2 regions of the Rhizobium sp. BK379 genome follow, and region 2 is predicted to be linked to the other one. Evidence: predicted binding sites of a transcription regulator. Region 2 holds the regulator's gene; the other holds the start of a gene.
What was found. Region 2 encodes HrcA, which represses chaperone genes, less so after heat shock. Its sites were predicted from a motif close to GTTAGCACTCNCNNNNNGNGAGTGCTAAC; they were not measured.
Positions count from the first base shown of each region.

Region 1 (10,987 bases), 410 kb from region 2:
ATCTTCCAGCAACCGATCGCCGATGCGACGGGTTGGTCGCATGCCGGTATCGCCAGCGCCATGACGCTCAATTTCATCGTCATGGGCATCGGCGGCTTCTTCTGGGGTGCTGCCAGCGACCGGTTCGGGCCACGCCCGGTGGTGCTGATCGGCGCCGTCATCCTTGGGCTGGCGCTGATGCTCGCCAGCCGCGCGGAAACGCTGCTGCAGTTCCAACTGACCTATGGCGTGCTCGTCGGCCTCTCGGCCAGCGCCTTCTTCGCGCCGATGATCGCCGCGACGACAGAGTGGTTCGACGAGAACCGCGGCCTTGCCGTCTCGCTGGTTTCGGCAGGCATGGGTGTTGCTCCGATGACGATCTCGCCATTCGCGAGCTGGCTTATTACAGCCTATGAATGGCGCCCGGCGATGATGATCATCGGCATCGGCGCGCTGATCCTGATGATCCCGGCGGCACTTCTCGTGCGCCGTCGCCCGTCGCCGCCTCAGGATATGCATGATGCCATGGTATCTGCGGATGGCGGTGCTCCCAATCTCTGGAAGGTTTTCCGTTCGCCGCAATTCATCGTTCTCGGACTGACCTTCTTTGCCTGCTGCGCAGCCCATTCCGGACCGATCTTCCATATGGTGAGCTACGCGACACTCTGCGGCGTCGCGCCGATGGCTGCCGTCAGCATCTACAGTGTCGAGGGCCTAGCCGGCCTTGGCGGACGCCTGCTCTATGGCACGCTGGCGGACCGGATCGGCGTGAAGCCGGTCATCATAGCAGGCCTGCTGGTGCAGGCCGCCGCCCTTGCCACCTATCTTGCCGTCAGCAAGCTCGGGGAATTCTATGCGCTCGCCGTCATCTTCGGCAGCGCCTATGGCGGGGTGATGCCGCTTTATGCGTTGCTGGCGCGTGAATATTTCGGCCCGCGCATCATCGGCACCGTCTTCGGCGCGGCAACGATGCTCTCCAGCATCGGCATGGCATTCGGCCCGCTGATCGGCGGCTGGATCTACGACACCTATGCCAACTATTCGTGGCTGTTCATCGGCTCCGCCCTGGTCGGGCTCGGTGCAGCAGCGATTGCGCTCGCGTTCCCGCCGCTACCCCGGCAGAAGGCTCAGCCCGCGCTTGGCACTGCCTGAGCGGTTCTTCGTTTTTGCGCAATCCCGGACGTAAAACGCTCAAGCAGTTTTGCTGGAATTGCTCAGCCGAAACAGAGCTTCCGGTCGAGCTCGCCGAGCGGTCTCACACCTGCGAGAAGAGCCCTCGCTTCCTCCTCGTCGCGCTTGATCTGCGCGACGAGCGGATCCAGCCCGTCAAACTTCAATTCGGGGCGCAGATAGCCGAAGAAGGAAACCGAACAGGTCTGGCCATAGAGATCGCCGCTGAAATCAAAAAGGTAGGTTTCGAGCAGCGGCGCACCATTTTCCGTCACCGTCGGGCGACGGCCGTAGCTTGCCACCGCATCGTAGAGCCTGCCGCTTTCGGGGCGGAAGCGGACGGCATAAATGCCGGCTGCAAGTTCCGCCTCCGGCGGCAACTGCATGTTGGCGGTCGGGAAGCCGAGCTGGCGGCCGAGCTTTTCGCCATCGATCACCTTCGCCTGCACCGTATAGTGATAGCCGAGCATGGCGGCGACCGAGGAGACATCGCCTTCCTTCAGCAGTGCGCGGATATGGCTCGATGAGACGACATCGGTGTTCTCATCGCGGAAGGCGTCGATCAGGGTGACGCCAAAGCCATATTTGTTGCCGGCATCCATCAGGAAGGCAGGGCCGCCTTCCCGGCCGCGGCCGAAGTGGAAGTCGAAGCCCGTCACAACTTCGGAAGCGCCGAGCCAGTCCTTCAATATGGAGTGGATGAAATCCTCGGCCGAACGCTGCGAGAATTCGTAGTCGAAGGGGTATTCAATGACAGCGTTGAAGCCCAGTTCTTCCAGGATACGGGCCTTGAAGGGCGCCGGTGTCAGGCGGAAGACCGGTGCATCCGGCTTGAAGACAGTACGCGGATGCGGCTCGAAGGTCAGCACCAAAGCGGGAATACCGCGCTGCCGTGCAATATCGAGAGCCCGGTTCAGCACCGACTGATGGCCGCGATGGACACCATCAAAATTGCCGATGGCAATGACGCCGCCCTTCAGATGTTCGGGCAGCGGCTCGCGGGTTTCGTTACGGTGGAACACGGTCATCGGCTTCAATTCTCTTATGCGAGGCGCGGCATCCACCACTTGGGGGCGGCTTTTTCCCGTTCGAGATAGGCGTGCAGGATCGCTTCGTCGGTCTCGCCGTTCAGCGTATATTCCTTAGCGTGGATACCGCCGCTGATGTAGAGAAGATCGAGGCCATAATTCAAGGCGCCGCGAACATCGGTCGGCATTCCGTCGCCGATCGCCAGAACGCGGTCAACGGGGAAATCGCCGTGCACTTCGCGCGCGGCGGCAAGGGTCGCCTCATAGATCGGCCGGTGCGGCTTGCCGGCGATGCGGGTGGAACCGCCGAGCTGCTCATAATAGGCAGCCATCGCGCCGGCGCAGGGAATGATGCGGTGGCCGCGCTCGACGACGAGATCGGGATTGGCGCAGATCATCGGCACGTTGCGGGCTTTGAAGTCCAGCAGCATATCGGTGTAGTCCTCGGGCTTCTGCGTTTCGTCGTCGAAGAAACCGGTGCAGACGACCGACGTGGCCTCACCTGCCGCCGCACGCTCGATATCGAGGCCTTCCAGGATCGGATTGTCGCGCTCGGGACCAAGCAGGAAAACTTCACGAGGTCCTTCAGCAATCAGCGCGCGGGTGACATCACCAGAGGTGACGATGCGGTCATAGGCGTCGTCGGGCACTCCGATCTGGCGCAACTGCTCGACGACCTGCCAGGAGACGCGGGGCGAATTGGTGATGAGAACGACCGTCAGACCCGCGGCGCGAGCGGCCTGCAGCGCCTCGCCGGCTTTCGGAAACGGATCGACCCCGTTATGCACGACACCCCAGACATCACAGAACACCGCGTCATATTGATCGGTGATCTCGGAGAAGTTCGCAATCCGCTTTGCCATTCCGCTTTCCTGCTTCGCTTTCGGTCCCCGGTGACATTGCAAAGGCAGGCTTCATTGGCAAGGCATTTCCGCAGCGACGTGACAGATACAGCCAATGGCGGCTTTCGGCACGACTTGGGTTTTCGCTGACCCCACCGAACATGTCATTTGTTGAAGCGTGAGCCTAGCATGCCGGCTTCGGCGCATCGTCGAAACCGGCAAGGCATATTACAGGCACCTCTGATGACATCAGCCGTCCAGCCAGGCGGCAAGGCCCTCGAGCGTCTGCAGCCCGTATTCCACCGCGCCGAAACCGATGACCACCTGACGCCGCTTGGCACTGGGGTGGAGCTGGCGCAGGGTCAGCACGGTCTTGCCGTCGGCCTGCTCATCAAAGGTCACGGTAACGCGGAAACGGTCGGGGTCATCAGGATCGGGCGTGCCGTAATCCATGACGATCCGCTCGTTCGGCACGATCTCCAGAAAGCGCATGAGGTTCGCGAAACGATGCTCCTTGCCCTCGAACATGCCCACCATATCGAAGCGCCAGATCCCGCCCTCGCGGATATCGGCCTCGTGGCTCTCGATGTTGAGGCCGGTCGGGCCGTACCATTTGGCCAGTGCCTTTGGATCCATCCAGGCGGCAAAGACCTTGTCGCGTGGGTGGTTCAGCAGCTTGACCAGCACGATTTCGCGATCGAGCGACCAGGTCTCAAACGGGTTTGCCATGTCCTTCATCATCCTCTTGCGTCTCGTCCAAATAGGCTTCCAGCCGATCCAGCCGCTCGGTCCAGCGCCGGCGCTCCGCTTCCATCCAGTCCGCCGCCTCGTCGAAGCGCGCCTGCACCAGCCTGCACCAGCGGCTGCGCCCGCGCTTCTCGCTGGCGATCAGCCCGCAATCTTCCAGCACCTTGAGATGCTGGGCGAAGGAGGGCAGCGCCATGTCGAAAGGCTCGGCCAGGACGCTGACCGGTACCTCGCCGGCAGCCAGGCGCGAGACGACCGCGCGGCGGGTCGGGTCGCTGAGAGCGTGAAAGGCAAGGTCGAGCGGTGTCGAGTGGTAGGGCATGTGGCCTATTAAAACGTCACCGATAGCCAGTCAAGGACAATAAGGCACTTGCCTTAGTGTTCGGCCCTCGATACAAAGGCACATGCCTTAGTGTCTGGCCTACAGATGGAGGCTGTCATGGTGCAACCACTCGCAAGGAGAACAACAGTGGTAGTTCGTGTCGATCTCATGATCTCGCTCGATGGTTTCGCGACAACGACGGACCAGACGCCGGAAGTCCCGTTCGGCGAGGACTGGTCGCGTCTCGTCGGCTCATATGTAGCAACCCGCACGTTCCGCGAGCGCGTATTCAAGGATACCAGCGGGGCTGGGACGACAGGCATCGACGACGACTACGCGAAGGCGTATTTCGAAAATGTGGGGGCCGAGATCATGGGCGCCGGCATGTTCGGTCTCCACAACTTTCCCGACGATCCGGACTGGCGCGGCTGGTGGGGTGACGAGCCGCCGTTCCGGTGTCCGGTTTTCGTCCTCACCCACAAGCCACGTCCTTCCCTGGAGATGGCTGGCGGGACAATTTTCCATTTCCTCGCCACTACACCTGCCGATGCGCTACAGCGGGCTGTCAGTGTGGCGGGCGGCAAAGACGTGCGGGTTGGCGGCGGTGCTACCGTTGTTCGCGACTTCCTCAAGGCGGGCCTTGTCGATCGCCTTCATGTCGCTATCGCTCCGATCCTGCTCGGGCGCGGCATACGCTTGTGGGACGATCTGCGCGGCCTGGAAGCCGGCTGCACGGTGAAGTCGGAAACCGCGCCGAGTGGCACCATCCACCTCACCTTCCAACGCTAGGCATTTTCTTGCGACTGGGCGACCATGGCCGTGCACAGCGGTCATGATATCGGCTTCCGTGAAGACCCTGACAATCTGCCTTGCCTGTCCAACTCGAGGCAAATGTCGACTTCCGCTGTAAAGCGGTCAACCTTGGAAGCAGGCGGGCAACGATATCGCCAGGCATTGGCCAGATGATGCGTGGCGAGTTGGCCGGCCCGCCAGCCGCCAGCCCATGTTCGCCCGGGCGGGCTAGGCTCGGAAAGGCAGGCTATGGCAAAGGCTCGGCGCCACGCGGGACAAATGCTGCATGTCTCCACAATTCCGGCACAAAAATCCGTGAAGGCTCTTCTTGACTCCTTCTGGAGCCATCCCTAAATGCACGGCGCTAGCACTCACAGGAGTTGAGTGCTAACATCCACCTTGTGGGCCACCCCGGTCCGCGAATGTCATTTGATCGAGGGATTAGACAATGGCAAGCACCAATTTCCGCCCGCTTCACGATCGCGTCGTTGTCCGTCGCGTTGAATCCGAAGAGAAGACCAAGGGCGGCATCATCATCCCGGATACCGCTAAGGAAAAGCCGCAGGAAGGCGAAATCGTCGCTGTCGGCTCCGGCGCTCGTGACGAGTCCGGCAAGGTCGTAGCACTCGACGTCAAGGCTGGCGATCGCGTTCTGTTCGGCAAGTGGTCGGGCACCGAAGTCAAGATCAACGGCGAAGACCTTCTGATCATGAAGGAAGCCGACATCATGGGCATCATCGGCTAATCAGCCGGTTGTCTTTCATCCGATATCGCTGACACCCCTTTTCAGGAGTTCTCAAAATGGCAGCTAAAGAAGTAAAGTTCGGCCGCGGCGCGCGCGAAAAGTTGCTGCGCGGCGTCGATATCCTCGCTGACGCAGTGAAGGTCACGCTTGGTCCGAAGGGCCGTAACGTCGTTATCGACAAGTCCTTCGGCGCTCCGCGCATCACCAAGGACGGTGTTTCGGTCGCCAAGGAAATCGAACTCGAAGACAAGTTCGAAAACATGGGCGCCCAGATGGTCCGCGAAGTTGCTTCGAAGACCAACGACGTCGCCGGCGACGGCACCACGACTGCAACGGTTCTCGCACAGGCCATCGTTCGCGAAGGCGCAAAGGCAGTTGCTGCCGGCATGAACCCGATGGACCTGAAGCGCGGTATCGACCTCGCTGTTGCTGAAGTCGTCAAGGATCTCCAGGCCAAGGCCAAGAAGATCAACACTTCGGAAGAAGTTGCCCAGGTCGGCACGATCTCCGCAAACGGCGAAAAGCAGATCGGTCTCGACATTGCTGAAGCAATGCAGAAGGTCGGCAACGAAGGCGTTATCACCGTCGAAGAAGCCAAGACCGCTGAAACCGAACTCGAAGTCGTCGAAGGCATGCAGTTCGACCGCGGCTACCTGAGCCCGTACTTCGTCACCAACCCGGAAAAGATGGTTGCTGACCTCGAAGACGCCTTCATCCTCCTGCACGAAAAGAAGCTTTCGAACCTGCAGTCCATGCTCCCGGTTCTCGAAGCTGTCGTTCAGACCGGCAAGCCGCTCCTCATCATCGCTGAAGACGTCGAAGGCGAAGCTCTTGCTACGCTCGTCGTCAACAAGCTGCGCGGCGGCCTGAAGATTGCTGCTGTCAAGGCTCCGGGCTTCGGCGATCGTCGCAAGGCCATGCTGGAAGACATCGCTATCCTCACGGGCGGCACTGTCATCTCCGAAGACCTCGGCATCAAGCTTGAGTCTGTCACGCTCGACATGCTCGGCCGCACCAAGAAGGTCTCGATCTCCAAGGAAAACACCACGATCGTCGACGGCGCTGGCGCCAAGTCCGACATCGAAGGCCGTGTTGCCCAGATCAAGGCCCAGATCGAAGAAACCACCTCCGACTACGATCGCGAAAAGCTGCAGGAACGTCTTGCCAAGCTCGCTGGCGGCGTTGCCGTTATCCGCGTCGGCGGTTCGACGGAAGTCGAAGTGAAGGAAAAGAAGGACCGCATCGACGACGCTCTCAACGCGACGCGCGCTGCTGTTCAGGAAGGCATCGTCCCGGGCGGCGGCGTCGCTCTGCTGCGTTCTTCCACGAAGATCACGGCCAAGGGCGAAAACGACGACCAGGAAGCTGGTATCAACATCGTTCGCCGCGCTCTCCAGGCTCTGGTTCGCCAGATCGCTGAAAACGCAGGTGACGAAGCTTCGATCGTTGTCGGCAAGATCCTCGACAAGAATGAAGACAACTACGGCTACAACGCCCAGACTGGCGAATATGGCGACCTGATCCAGCTCGGCATCGTCGACCCGGTCAAGGTTGTCCGTACGGCTCTGCAGAACGCAGCTTCGGTTGCTTCGCTGCTGATCACCACGGAAGCCATGATCGCCGAGCTGCCGAAGAAGGACGCTCCGGCAATGCCGGGCGGCATGGGCGGCATGGGCGGTATGGACATGATGTGATAGGCGTAAGCCGTCACTGACATCCATTCCGGTCTCCAGAATAGAAAGGGCGGTCTTCGGGCCGCCCTTTTTTTTGCCGATTCGAAAATACCTGCGGCTTAAACCCTTAGGCCGGCTCCTGAGGCCGCTTCTTTGGCCCGAAGCTTTCGCGAGGCTTGCGCGCCGCGCATTTTCCCCTTCAGCGCAATTCGGTTTCCGAACTGTCTAATTTACGGAAGCTGCATGCTATGGTGGGTGTGAAACCGTTTCCACAACGCATAAATGAGACTTTTGACCACAAAATTAGCGGATAACGCGCAGTCCGGGTGAAAATCCAATCATAACGTCAGCCTAACGCCCCGGAAAAAGCCGTTGCCGTTTGCGCAAAAGCTCCTATAAATCCGCGCTGCAATTGACGTTCGCACCGGAAGAATTCTCGCAACAGACGAGACCGGATACGCCAAAGGCCACGCGTGAACATTCGGGCTTTCGAAGGTCTCCGCGAACATACGAGATGACATCTTGCGGGGAAATATTCGAGCGGCGACCGTCAAAGGCGCAGCCGACCAACTGTTTCCGCAGGATGAAAGCACAGGCATGACGCCTGGTGCTACGTGATCCTGTTTCTTTGTGTTTGCCGAGCGTGTGGCAGGGGAGCCGCACCTGAACTGGGGAACGCCTTGTTTAAGATCGCCAAAGCCAATGCTGCCGCACCATTGCTGCCCGGCTCGCTGGACTACAACAATCACAACCACGACATGTTGGCACAGTTCTCGGTCTCCGAAAGCTGGATCGGAGACTTTTCGACGGGCGTGATAAAGCTCGGAGAGTGGAGCGCAATGCTGCACGGTCTCTCGGCCCAGGAATGCGGCCTGTTGAGCCTGGTGCGCTGTTACGACACCAAGGATCGCAACCACGTCCTGCAGCTCTTCGAACAGGCGGCAACGCTCTCCTCATCCTTCTGCTTCTCGACGACCATCATCATGCCGAACGGCTTCCGCCAGCCGCTTTTCTGCATGGGTGAATCGAATGGACTGGAAGAAAAGTACAGTGGCAGCATGGTCGGGGTTTTCATCTTCCCGCGTTTCAAGCTGGAAGGCGCCAGCCAGATCACCAGCCGGCAATAATCGTCCGAACGGCTCGAGGTAAAAAGGCCGGTCTCACGACCGGCCTTTCCTGTTACTTCGCTCAATTCCGGTCGTGAAACCGCTGCACGATTTTACTGGAACTGCTTCGTGATCAGGCCGGCTTCACCGGGATGTTCAGCCCCTTCTCGCTTGCAGGGCGGGCGATGCAGCGCTGCAGCCAGTCCATGACGGCGGGGAATTTCGCGTAGTCCAGGACCTCGCGGCCACCATAAAAAATGTCGGCGCCGCGGATCCACGGGAAGGTAGTGATGTCGGCGATCGTGTATTCGTCGCCCATGATCCACTGGCGGCCCTTCAGGCGGCTTTCCAGCACGCCGAGCAGGCGCTTCGCTTCATCGCGGTAGCGCTCCACCGGGTAGGAATTGTTGGCGACCTTGTCGGCGGCGAATTTATGGAAATGACCGAACTGACCGAACATCGGGCCGATGCCTGCCATCTGGAAAAAGACCCACTGGATTGTTTCATAGCGGCCTGCGGCATCGGCCGGGATCAGCTTGCCGGTCTTTTCCGCCAGATAGAGCAGGATAGCGCCGGATTCGAAGAGACCGATCGGCTTTCCGTCCGGGCCATTGGGATCGATGATCGCGGGAATGCGGCCGTTCGGATTGAGCGAAACGAATTCCGCGGTCTTCTGATCCGTCGTTGCGAAAGAAACATAATGGGGCTCATACGGCAGAGCGAGTTCCTCCAGCGCCACGGAGATCTTCACGCCGTTCGGCGTCTGAAGGGAGTAGAGCTGGATAATATCGGGGTTTTTCGCAGGCCAGCGGCTGGTGATCGGGAATGCGGAAAGATCTGCCATGGGTTTCTCCTTGGGTGGGGCGGCGACCATAGAAGATGGTCGCCATGCAAGGCAAGCCGCTCCATCGTTTCATATTAGTGAACAAACCGTCCGCTAGTGTTTATCTTTCCCTGACACCGAAAAAAGGCGAAATAGGTTGCATCCGAGGTCAACACGGTGCCGGGGCATCAAGACCTCAAGAGCCATTCAACGGAGCAACATCCATGTCGAATACGAACAACGTCCTCATCCTTCTCGCCCGCATTCTTCTGTCCTTCATGTTCATCTTCGCCGGCTTCGGCAAGGTCACCGATCCTTCAGCCACCGCCGGCATGGTCATGGGTGCCGGCCTTCCGGCCGCAACCGCGCTGACCTATCTCGCCGGCCTCTTCGAACTCGTCATGGGTATTTCCGTGCTGATCGGATATCAGGTTCGTTACACGGGCTGGCTGATCGCTGCCTTCTGTGTGTTCACCGGCATCGTCTTCCACCTGCCGACCGTCAATGTTCCTGACTTCCCGGCTGCTGCGAACGGCTGGATCAACAGCCTGAACTTCGTGAACTTCCTGAAGAACGTCACGCTTGCCGGCGCCTACATCATGCTCGCCACCAATGGCGCTGGCGCCTACTCGGTCGACGCCCGCCGCGGCCTGCAGGCGGTCGCTGCCCGCTAATTTCATACCCTCCCAAGCATGCAAAACCCGCCGTCGAAAGACGGCGGGTTTTCTATGTCACCAAGTTCGGTCTCAGAGAACCGAGCGCACGGCCTCGACGATTGCCGTCACCGTGGGCGTATCGGCATGGACGTCCTTGCGGGCACGCACCAGGCAGGCTTCCGAGCGCAGGATGACACCATCGGACAGCACCTTGAGATGGTTGGCGCGCAGCGTCGATCCAGTCGAGGTGATATCGACGATGATATCCGCCGAGCCGGATGCCGGCGCGCCTTCGGTGGCGCCCAGGCTCTCGACGATGCGATAGAGCTGGATGCCGTGCTGGCTGGAGAAGAACTGCTGGGTCAGGCGCCAGTATTTCGTGGCGATCGCCAGACGCCGGCCGTGACGGGCGCGGAAATCGGCGGCGACATCCACGAGGTCGGCCATCGTATCGACATCCAGCCAGATTTCCGGCACGGCGACGACGACATCGGCATGGCCGAAGCCGAGCCGGGCGCAGAATTCCACCCGCTTGTCGGCTTCCGCCAATCCCTCGCGCACGAGGTCTTCGCCGGTGACGCCGAAATCGACCGATCCGTTGCCGAGCTCGCGGGAAATTTCCGAAGCCGAGAGGAAGGCGATTTCCACATCGTCCCAGCCTTCAACGCGGCCGCGGTAGGAACGTTCATTGCCGACGGCGTGGATCTTCAGGCCGGCGCGCTCGAAGATTGCGGAGCAGTCGTCCTTCATGCGGCCTTTGGAGGGAAGCGCGATGGTGATCGTCATGCGGCTGCCCTTTCGGTTTCGATACGGTCGAGCCAGAGGGAGAAGCCGACGGCAGGAATACGGTCCTTGGCGCCGAGGAAGGTCATCAGCCTGTCGAAACGGCCGCCGCCGGCGAGAACCGCCGGGGAATCTTCCGCCGTCACTTCGAAGACGAGGCCGGTATAATAATCGAGCGGGCGGCCGAAAGCGGCACGGTATTCGATGAGCGAGAGATCGACGCCGGCATTGGAGAGTGCTGCCACACGGCCATCGAAACGCGCCAGCGCATTGCCTAGCTTCAGCCCCGCCGCATCGGCGAAATGCGAGAGTGCCGCAGAC
Region 1 covers NZ_JACIAD010000002.1:715,754-726,740, reverse strand. The annotation lists gene FHT93_RS14595 (MFS transporter) at 1-1,131, shown strand, start outside; gene FHT93_RS14590 (bifunctional riboflavin kinase/FAD synthetase) at 1,194-2,177, opposite strand; gene FHT93_RS14585 (TIGR01459 family HAD-type hydrolase) at 2,192-3,040, opposite strand; gene FHT93_RS14580 (SRPBCC family protein) at 3,269-3,757, opposite strand; gene FHT93_RS14575 (metalloregulator ArsR/SmtB family transcription factor) at 3,732-4,088, opposite strand; gene FHT93_RS14570 (dihydrofolate reductase family protein) at 4,236-4,877, shown strand; gene groES (co-chaperone GroES) at 5,329-5,625, shown strand; gene groL (chaperonin GroEL) at 5,682-7,319, shown strand; gene FHT93_RS14555 (hypothetical protein) at 7,979-8,425, shown strand; gene FHT93_RS14550 (glutathione binding-like protein) at 8,538-9,248, opposite strand; gene FHT93_RS14545 (DoxX family protein) at 9,452-9,901, shown strand; gene hisG (ATP phosphoribosyltransferase) at 9,974-10,669, opposite strand; gene FHT93_RS14535 (ATP phosphoribosyltransferase regulatory subunit) at 10,666-10,987, opposite strand, start outside.
Region 1: groES (co-chaperone GroES) is a predicted target of HrcA. The motif match lies at 5,244-5,272, and genes of this name have one in related genera.

Region 2 (10,987 bases):
TTTCGCGACGGCGATCCGTGACAATGACGCGCTGACGTTGAAGGATTCGCTGCGCAACATCGACCTTCTGATCATCGACGACATGCAGTTCCTGCAGGGCAAGATGATCCAACATGAGTTCTGCCACCTGCTGAACATGCTGCTCGACAGCGCCAAGCAGGTCGTCGTCGCAGCCGACCGAGCGCCGTGGGAACTGGAATCGCTCGATCCGCGCGTCCGTTCGCGACTGCAGGGCGGCGTTGCGATCGAACTTGATGGTCCCGACTACGAGATGCGTCTCGAAATCCTGAATCGTCGTCTCGCGGCGGCCCGTCTGGAGGATCCGTCACTGGAGATCCCGACCGATCTGTTGCAGCACGTTGCCCGCAACATCACAGCGAGCGGCCGCGAACTGGAAGGCGCCTTCAACCAGTTGATCTTCCGTCGCTCCTTCGAGCCGAACCTGTCGATCGAGCGCGTGGATGAGCTGCTGGCCCATCTCGTCGGTTCCGGCGAGCCGCGTCGTGTGCGTATCGAGGATATCCAGCGCATCGTCGCACGTCACTACAACGTCTCGCGCCAGGAACTGGTCTCGAACCGCCGCACGCGTGTCATCGTCAAACCGCGCCAGATCGCCATGTATCTGTCGAAGACGCTGACGCCACGCTCTTTCCCGGAGATCGGTCGCCGCTTCGGCGGACGCGATCACACGACGGTTTTGCACGCCGTGCGCAAGATCGAGGAACTGATCTCGGGAGATACGAAGCTGTCGCATGAGATCGAGCTTTTGAAGCGTCTCATCAACGAATAAGCGGTGCACAGCCACCACGTTTCAACAGCCGGGAGCAATCCCGGCTGTTTTCTTTTATGAGCATTTTATTCTATACACCCGCAAGTGAGAAAAATGCGCCGGTGACGAACGTCGGCATTCGGGAGGACATCAATGAGTTTTGAACGGATTGCCGTGATCGGCCTTGGCAAGGTCGGGCGGCTGGCGGCAACGCTTTTGCATGAGGGTGGCTTTGAGGTTGTCGGTGTCGATGCACAACTGCCCACGGGCGAATTGCCCTTCCAATGCCGGGCTGGCGATATCACCGACGTCTCCGTCATCGGAGAACTGCTGTCGAGCGTCGAGGCGGTGCTGTCCTGCCTGCCGTATCATCTGAACATCGAGCTGGCACGGGCGGCCCATCTCGCCGGCATCCACTACTTCGATCTGACCGAGGATGTGCCGACCACCAATTTCATTATCGAACTATCCAAGACCGCCCGCGGCCTGATGGCGCCGCAATGCGGTCTGGCGCCGGGCTTCGTCGGTATCGTCGGCTCAAGCCTTGCCGATGGCTTTGATCGCTGCCGCTCGATCCGCATGCGTGTCGGCGCCCTGCCGCAGCACCCGATCGGACTTCTGGGCTATGCCTTCAACTGGTCGCCGGAAGGCGTGGTCAATGAATACCTGAACGATTGCGAAGTCATCGAGGGCGGGGTGCGCAAGCTCGTCTCGCCGATGGAATGGCACGAAACGATCTATGTCGGCGGCGTCAAGCTGGAGGCTTTCACCACCTCGGGCGGCCTCGGGACCATGTGCGATACCATGCTCGGCAAGGTCGATAACCTCGATTACAAGACGATGCGTTATCCCGGCCATATGGAGCTGATGAACTTCTTCTTCCATGAGCTTCTGATGCGTGAGAAGCGCCAGCTCGCCGGCGAAATCTTGACCAACGCCAAGCCGCCTGTCGATGACGACGTCGTCTACGTCCATGTCGCGGCCGAAGGCACGATCAACGGCTCCTTGCGTCGGAAGGAATTTGTCCGCGCCTATTATCCGATCGAGATTGCAGGAGCCCGGCGTACCGCGATCGCCTGGACGACGTCGGCCTCGGTGGTTGCCGTCATCGAAATGGTCCGCGACGGTCTGCTGCCGGCGAGCGGCTTCCTGCATCAGGAGCATATTCCGCTCGAGATGTTCCTGAAGACGCCGACCGGCAGCCTTTTCAAGGCAGGTGCTACCAGCCGCGATTAGGTTTTCGCTTCTGAAAGCAACCAGCGCCGGAACGCCGCAACCGCCGGCCGTTCCAGCGCTGTGCCTGGATAGACGAGATGGTAGGCAAGTTTGCTTGTCAGCCCCAGTGGAAACGGCGCGATGAGCCTTCCCTCGGCAAGTTCCTTCTCAATGAAGGAGCGGCGCATCAGCGCCACGCCGAAGCCTGATTTCATCGCATCGAAGGCGCCATTGCCGTCGCTGAAGATCGGGCCGCGGGAGGCATCTACCTTGGTGGCGCCCGCCGCGGCCAGCCAGAGCTGCCAGTCGCGGCGGTAGACGTCGTGGATGAGCTGGTATGCCGAAAGCTGATCGGGCGAGGGATTTTCGCCGAGGATTGCAGCGATCGCCGGCGTGCAGACCGGCACCAGTTCGTCATCCACCAGCCGCTCGCTGATCAATCCCTCATAACCGCCAAGCCCGTGGCGGATGGCGAGATCGATCCCATCGCGCTCGAAATCGAACATGCGATGGGACGCACTGATGCGGACATCGATATCAGGATGCATGTCCTCGAAGCGCTGCAGGCGCGGCAAAAGCCAATGTGTTGCAAAACCTGCCGTACAGGTCAGCGCCAGCGCATTGCCCCGCCGCCGTGCCGTCAGTGATGCCGTCGCTTCCCGCACGAGCTGGAAGGCCGTGCGCAATGTCGCGAAATAGTCCCGGCCTTCCGGCGTCAACAGAATCTGCCGTGTACGCCGCTCGAACAGCGATACGCCAAGCGAGGCTTCGAGATCGCGGACCTGCAGGCTGACAGCGCCAGGCGTGACGTGCAGCTCGCGCGCCGCCTGCGTCATGCTCAGATGACGCGCCGTGGCCTCAAAGGCGCGCAGGGCCGACAATGACGGCAAAGGATCTGTCATGCTTTAGCTCAGCTCAATCATGCGAGCAGAAATGCTCGTTTGTCAGGCGATAAGGAATACTAATAAAAACCGGTAGATCTGGCAAATCCACGCAGGTGAGCCGGAGGAAACACTTTAGCAGAACTCGGCGAGGAGATTGTCATGTCCATCCAGAAGACCATGGGAGCCGCAGAATGGGCCATGCTGATCGTGCTGTCGCTTCTCTGGGGTGGCTCCTTCTTCTTTAACGGCATTCTCGTCAAGGCGCTGCCGCCGTTCACAATCGTGACCGGTCGTGTCCTGCTTGCCGCCATCGCGCTTAATCTGATCGTGCGCGCCATGGGTCATACCATGCCGCGTGACAGGCAGAGCTGGATCGCCTTTTTCGGCATGGGGCTTCTCAACAATATGATTCCCTTCTGTCTCATCGTCTGGGGCCAGACACATATTGCGAGCGGTCTTGCCTCAATCCTCAACGCCACGACACCACTCTTTGCCGTACTCGTTGCTCATGTCCTGACGGCGGATGAAAAGCTGACGGCAAACCGTCTGTTCGGCGTGATCGTCGGCTTTGCAGGCGTTGCTTACATGATCGGCTTTGACGCGTTGAAGGATCTCGGCTCGAACGTGCTTGCCCAACTCGCAGTTCTCGGTGCTGCCTTCTCCTATTCGCTGGCCGGCATCTGGGGACGGCGATTCCGCCGGATGGGCCTTGCGCCGCTTATTCCGGCCGCCGGGCAGGTGACGGCATCCACCGTTCTGATGCTGCCGATCGCGCTGATTGTGGACCAGCCCTGGACGCTCGCCATGCCCTCCGTCGAGACCTGGCTGGCGCTATCAGGTCTTGCGATCCTCTCGACGGCCGTGGCCTATGTGCTGTTCTTCCGCATACTGGCAACGGCAGGTGCCACCAATCTGATGCTGGTGACCTTCCTGATCCCCGTCAGCGCGATCCTGCTTGGCGCCGCAGCACTCGGTGAGCAGTTGCAGCTCAAACATCTGGTGGGCATGGCTTTGATCGCGCTCGGCCTTGCCGCAATCGATGGAAGGCTCGTCAATTTTGCAAGGAGACGGGCTGCTTGAGGCGGACCTGAAGCGGTTCAGGAAAAAGTGTGAGCGGCAGGTTTGCGCCCGGAACTGAGTGAAGCAAGGGAGATAGAGCTTAGCCTTGTTTCGAAGAACAAGGGGAATGCTCTAGCAGGCGAGGTCCGCCACGACGGAATCAAGGATCAGCATGCCTGCCGGCGTGCAGCGCAGGCGGGAATTGCCGATCCGCTCAATGAAGCCGTGTTCCAGTAAAAATTCCTCCCGTTTCGGATCGGGATCGCGGCCGGAAAGCTGCTGCCAGCGGGCAAGATCGACACCTTCCTTCAGGCGCAGTCCCATCAGCAGCAATTCATCGGCCTGCTCATCGAAACCGAGGCGCTCGTGCTCGGTGATACCATGGCCGTCGCGTTCGACGAGGTCCAGCCAGGCTTCAGGCTTGCGCTCCGTAGCGGTTGCGACCTTCTCTCCGCCCCGCGACAGGCGACCATGCGCGCCAGGGCCGATGCCGGCATAGTCGCCATAGCGCCAGTAGGTGAGGTTATGGCGGCTCTCCGCACCCGGCCGGGCATGATTGGATACTTCATAGGCCGGCAATCCTTCGCGCTCGGTGATCTCCTGCGTGGCTTCATAGAGAGCAGCGGACTGGTCCCCATCCGGCACGATCAGCTTTCCAGCCTTATGCAGCCCGTAGAAGGGCGTGCCTTCCTCGATCGTGAGCTGATACAGCGAGAGATGGTCCACGGCATAGGAAATGGCTTCCTTGAGCTCGCGATCCCACTCCTCGACCGTCTGGTTCGGCCGCGCATAGATCAGGTCGAAAGACATGCGCGGGAAGATGTCACGCGCGAGCCTGATCGCCTTCAGCGCATCAGCGACGTCATGCAGCCGCCCAAGGAATTTGAGGTCGCGATCATTCAGGGCCTGTACACCGAGCGAGACGCGGTTCACACCGGCGGCGCGGTAGCCACGGAAACGGTCTGCTTCGACGCTGGAAGGATTGGCCTCCATCGTGATCTCGATACCGTCAGGCACATTCCAGTGCCGCGCAATGCCGTCGAGGATCGCATCGACTGTTTCCGGCTTCATCAGCGACGGCGTGCCGCCTCCGAGGAAGATGCTGGTTACCGTCTTCGGCCCGCTCATCAGGCGGGCATTGGTGATCTCTTTCAGGAAAGCGGCGACATAGCGCTCCTGATCGACCGGCTGATGCCGGACATGGCTGTTGAAATCGCAATAGGGGCACTTCGCCGCGCAGAAAGGCCAATGCACATAGACCCCGAAACCGGGCTCGCCGGTATCGGGCAGAAGCTTTGCATCGCGCGTCAGCGCAGACGGTTCGATCATGTTCAAGGCTCGGCCTATGCTTCCAGGCAGGTTTCGACGAAGAGCTTGAAGGCGCGGGCGCGATGCGAGAGAGCCTGCGGCTTGCCGATGTTCCAGCCGTGTTTTTCTTCCGCGCTCATCTCGCCGAAGGTCACATCGTAGTCCTCGGGCTGGAAGATCGGATCATAGCCGAAACCTTGCGTCCCGCGCGGGGGCCAGACGACTTTGCCTTCCACTTCGCCGCGGAAAAGCTCCGTGTGACCATCCGGCCATGCAAGGCAGAGCACGCTGACAAAACGGGCAGAGCGCTGCTCGGGCTTGGTGGCGCCGGCCTTTTCCAATGCCTTCTCGACCTTCTCCATGGCCATGAAGAAATCGCGGGTGCCGTTGCCGGTCTCCGCCCAGTCGGCGGTGTAGACGCCGGGATCGCCGCCAAGCGCATCGACGACGAGGCCGGAATCGTCGGAAAGCGCCGGCATTCCGGAGGCTTGAGCCGAGGCAAGTGCCTTGATCGTGGCATTTTCCTCGAAGGTCGTCCCGGTTTCCTCGGGTTCGATGAAATTGAGTTCGGCGGCCGATTTGGCGGTGAAGCCGAGCGGCCCGATCAGATCCTGGATCTCGCGGATCTTGCCCTGGTTGTGGCTGGCGACGACAATAGTTTTGGTTTCGAGCTTACGCATAAAATATCCTTACCCCATGCCCCAGATTTTGGCCTCCGCGCATTCCAGGCTATTGCCTGAAGGGTCGCGGAAATAAATCGATCGGCCGCCCTGCGGCCATTGAACCTCGGATTCGATGCCGATGCCGGCAGCTTTCAGCTTTTGCACCATCGCATCGAGATTGTCTCCCGAAACCGTGAAGCAGGCATGGCCCCTTCCGATAGTGCCATGCGGCGGAACCTGCAGGCTGTCCGGTGCAGGCGGCTTCACCGTTTCCTCCGGGTTGAAGATCAGGAGCACGCCCGGTCCGCAGCGGAAGAACACATGACGGTTGCCAGACCGTGCGATCTTCTCAAGGCCCAGCACATCCTCGTAAAAGGCTTCTGTCGCATCGAGATCGGTTGCGTAGAGCGCAGTTTCAAGAACGCCTTCGATGGGTTGTGCCATTGCCCGCCCCTTTTGAGGCCTTGCCCCCGTAAGCAGGGACGAGGAAATTCACTGGCGAGGCTTGAATGATAGCCTCAGGCGATGGCTTGCTTCTGCAGGTCCACCAGCCCGGCAATGCCCGCCTTGGCGAGACCCATCAGCGAGGAGAACTCCTCTTCGCTGAAAGGCGTGCCTTCCGCCGTGCCTTGGATCTCGACGATGCCGCCGGCGCCCGTCATGACGAAATTGGCGTCGGTCTCGGCCGAGGAATCCTCGAGATAGTCTAGGTCGATGACCGGCTGGTTGGCGAAGATGCCGCAGGAGATCGCCGCGACATGGTCCTTCAGCACGCGGTCGGCCTTGATCATGTTGCGGGTTTCCATCCAGCGCAGGCAATCGTAAAGCGCAATCCAGCCGCCGGTGATCGAGGCCGTGCGCGTGCCGCCGTCGGCCTGGATGACGTCGCAGTCGAGCGTGATCTGCCGCTCGCCGAGGGCAGTAAGATCGACCACGGCACGCAGCGAGCGGCCGATCAGGCGCTGGATTTCCTGCGTGCGGCCGCCCTGTTTGCCGGCTGCGGCTTCGCGCTTCATTCGCTCGCCTGTCGCGCGCGGCAGCATGCCATACTCGGCTGTGACCCAGCCCTTGCCGGTGTTGCGCAGCCACGGCGGCGTCTTGTCTTCCAGGCTCGCCGTACAGAGTACGTGCGTATCGCCGAACTTCACCAGGCAGGAGCCTTCCGCATGCTTGGAAAAATTGCGCTCGAAGGAGACCTTGCGCATCTGGTCGGTTTTTCTGCCTGAAGGCCGCATTCTCTTCTCCTGAAACATGATGCCGAAAACGTGAGCGCTTTCAGGCAATGTCTGTGCATGCATTGTATCGTCGCCCGCTTCTACGATTGGCTGCGTGCATTTGCAAATTCCCTTTTGCCACGGGGGGCAGATTGGCTATATTTCCCTGATATCATTCAGTGCGGGTGCGAAAAGTTCATGAGCTACAGGTCGACATCAATTTCGGATGCCGTGGCTGCGCTGGATGAACGATCGAAGGAAATCTTCCGGCGCATCGTCGAAGGCTATCTGGAGCACGGCGAGCCGCTCGGCTCCCGCAATCTTTCGCGTCTTCTGCCGATGTCTCTGTCGCCTGCCTCCGTTCGCAATGTCATGAGCGATCTGGAAGAGCTTGGTCTGATCTATTCGCCGCATGTCAGCGCCGGGCGCCTGCCGACCCAGATCGGGCTGCGCTTCTTTGTCGATGCCTTCATGCAGGTCGGTGACCTCTCGGCAGAAGAACGTGCCAGCATCGACCGCCAGGTGCGGGCCGGAAGCCGCGACAATCCGGTGGAATCGATGATGAATGAGGCGAGTCGCATGCTCTCGGGCATTTCGCGCGGCGCCGGCCTTGTCATCACCTCAAAGAGCGACCCGGTTCTGAAACATGTCGAGTTCATCCGCCTGGAACCTACCAAGGCGCTGGCTGTTCTTGTCGGTGATCACGATCAGGTCGAAAACCGCATTATAGAACTGCCCGCAGGTGTTACCTCGTCGCAGCTCACCGAGGCTGCCAATTTCCTCAATGCACACATGACCGGGCAGACGCTGCCGGAATTGCGCTTGCAATTGAGCCGGCTGAAAGATGAAGTTCGCCATGAGCTCGACGCACTGTCGCGCGACCTCGTGGAGCGCGGCGTCGCCGTGTGGGCCGGCAACTCGGACGAGACCAAGCCGGCACAGCTCATCATCCGCGGCCGAGCAAACCTGCTGGAAGGCGTAGGCGGCGCGGAAGACCTCGACCGGCTGCGCCTGCTCTTCGATGATCTGGAGAAGAAGGACAGCTTGATCGAGCTCCTGAACCTTGCCGAAAGCGGGCCGGGCGTACGCATCTTCATCGGTTCGGAAAACAAGCTTTTCTCACTTTCCGGCTCCTCGCTCATTGTGGCGCCCTATCGCGATGACGACGACCGCATCGTTGGCGCGGTAGGAGTGATCGGTCCCACGCGGCTCAATTATTCCCGCATCGTGCCGATGGTGGACTATACGGCGCAGCTCGTGTCGCGCCTTTCGCGCGGATCTCTCTGATCCCTTGCGCAAAACAGGCGGAATTTTAGCTTCTTCGTAACGCAGACTTGATTTTTTCCGGCCAAACATCGATATCGGGCGCATCTGAGAATACACGAACCGGAGACCGTCATGACTGATGAAACGACGAAGAACGGACCTGACGCGGCTGCGGCGGAAGCCACAGCCGACGCCGCCGCAAACGTCGAGAATGAAGCCGTGAAGGAAGCAGCCGCAGGCGAACCAGATGCGCTTGAGCTTCTGAAGGCCGAGAATACGGAACTGCGCGACCGCTACCTGCGGCTCGCTGCCGAAATGGATAATCTGCGCCGCCGCACGGAGCGCGAGGTTAAGGACGCCAAGTCCTATTCCGTCGCAGGCTTCGCCCGCGACATGCTGGCCGTCTCGGACAATCTGCGCCGTGCGATCGATGCCATTCCGCCGGAAGCCAGGGCTGCCGCCGACGCTGGCCTGATGACATTGATCGAAGGTGTCGAGATGACCGAGCGCTCCATGCTGTCGGCTCTCGAGCGCCACGGCGTTCGCAAGCTGGAGCCGGTCGGCCAGAAGTTCGACCCGAACTTCCATCAGGCGATGTTCGAAGTGCCGAATACCGAAGTGCCGAACAATACGGTGGTACAGGTCGTACAGGCCGGTTTCAGCATTGGTGAACGCGTCTTGCGCCCGGCCATGGTCGGCGTCGCCAAGGGTGGTCCGAAACTCGTCGAAGCCGAGGCCAACTCGGTGCTGGACGAGAAGGACGCCTGAGACAGCAAGAATGCCTGACAATTGAAAAAGGCCGCGTCAGCGGCCTTTTTGGTTTTTGTATCACCCTTGCGAACTAGATGCGCCCGAAACGCTCGATCAGCAGATCGAAGAAACCGTCGGAATCCACGTAGCGCATGACCTTTGCATTACGCTTTCGGTCGGTCACATGCCACCAGTCGACGACGGTCATGCCGACCGTCAGTTCGGATGTGACTTCGATCTCGACATTGCAGTCCCTGCCCTTGAAGAGGTCCGGTTTCAGCAGATAGGCGACGGTCGTCGGATCATGCAGCGGACCGCCGTCCGAGCCGTATTTTTCGATGTCGAAGCGCTCGAAGAATTCCAGCATCTCGACCATCGCCTTGGCAGGCGCGGTGCCGATATCGGCCATGCGCTTCACCCGGTCCTTGCGGGTCAGCAACTGGTGCGTCACATCGAGCGGCATCATGACGACCGGCACGCCCGAGCGGAACACGATATCGGCGGCTTCCGGATCGACATAGATGTTGAATTCAGCAGCCGGCGTGATGTTGCCGCCTTCGAAGAAGCCGCCGCCCATCATGACGAGTTCGCGGATGCGCGGGACGATATCCGGCGCCTTCTGGAAGGCCAGGCCGATATTGGTCAGCGGACCGAGCGTACAGAGCGTGACGGTGCCTTCCGGCTCGCGTCGCAGCGTTTCGATGATGAAGTCGACCGAATGCTGCGCCTGCAGCGGCATCGTGGGCTCTGGAAGCGTCGGGCCATCGAGGCCTGTCTTGCCATGCACGTGCTCGGCGGTGACGAGCTTGCGGGCGATCGGTCGGTCGGCGCCGGCAAAGACCTTGATATCGGTCCGCTCGCACAATTCGCAGATGATACGCGCATTGCGGCTGGTGAACGACAACGGCACATTGCCGGCGACGGTGGTGATGCCCAACACCTCAAGCTCTTCCCGGCTGCCGAAGGCCAGCATGATCGCGGCGGCATCGTCCTGGCCGGGGTCGGTGTCGATAATGATTTTTCTCGGTTCTGCCATCCGAATCGTTCCATCCTCTGGTGCGCGACGCCTGGCATGCACCTTTTCATTGTCTTTACGCTCCCGTCGCAAATCAACACAGCGCGCCGGGGCATGTTTTGATGCGGGGCGCTGCGCCCTTTGTCAAGGAAGCGATCAAAATGCGGGAGGCCCGGCCGGCGGCCATCATGCCTTGCAGCAGGCAAGCGTCGTCCCCATATTAGCGGTACCCGGATGCTGCATGTGAGGTCCGGGAAGGTCGCTTGCATCAAGGACTTTGGAAGATGAGCCGCATTACCCCTTTCGCCAGCCCGCTGCTTTTGGGCTTCGATGCCATGGAAAAGACGCTCGAGCGGATTTCCAAGGCCAGCGACGGTTATCCGCCCTATAATATCGAACGCATCGCCGCCGGTCACGACGCGCCCGAGCGGCTTCGCATCACGCTTGCAGTCGCCGGTTTCAGCGAAGAAGAGCTTGATGTGTCAATTGAGGAAAACCAGCTTCTGATCCGCGGCCGCCAGGTCGATCAGGGCGAGCGCGATTACCTCTATCGCGGCATTGCCGCCAGACAGTTCCAGCGCACCTTCGTTCTCGCCGATGGCATGCAGGTCTTGGGCGCAATCCTTAAGAACGGCCTGCTTTCGGTTGATCTAATTCGCCCGGAACCGGCGCGTATGGTCAAGAAAATTAACATTTCGGTTTCACAGTAGCACAACGGTTTGTTGAACCGTTGGTCCCTTCTCTCGGAGGAACAGGAATGTTGATGAAAGAAGCCACGTCGCGTCTGACCAAGTCTGAACTTGCCGGTATCGGCAATGGCGAGGTCGCCTATATCCGCAAAATTC
Region 2 covers NZ_JACIAD010000002.1:308,261-319,247, forward strand. The annotation lists gene dnaA (chromosomal replication initiator protein DnaA) at 1-790, shown strand, start outside; gene FHT93_RS12530 (saccharopine dehydrogenase C-terminal domain-containing protein) at 923-2,005, shown strand; gene gcvA (transcriptional regulator GcvA) at 2,002-2,886, opposite strand; gene FHT93_RS12540 (DMT family transporter) at 3,028-3,948, shown strand; gene hemW (radical SAM family heme chaperone HemW) at 4,060-5,256, opposite strand; gene rdgB (RdgB/HAM1 family non-canonical purine NTP pyrophosphatase) at 5,271-5,915, opposite strand; gene FHT93_RS12555 (VOC family protein) at 5,925-6,341, opposite strand; gene rph (ribonuclease PH) at 6,416-7,132, opposite strand; gene hrcA (heat-inducible transcriptional repressor HrcA) at 7,310-8,398, shown strand; gene grpE (nucleotide exchange factor GrpE) at 8,510-9,145, shown strand; gene FHT93_RS12575 (nucleoside hydrolase) at 9,219-10,163, opposite strand; gene FHT93_RS12580 (Hsp20 family protein) at 10,427-10,852, shown strand; gene FHT93_RS12585 (DUF1150 family protein) at 10,900-10,987, shown strand, end outside.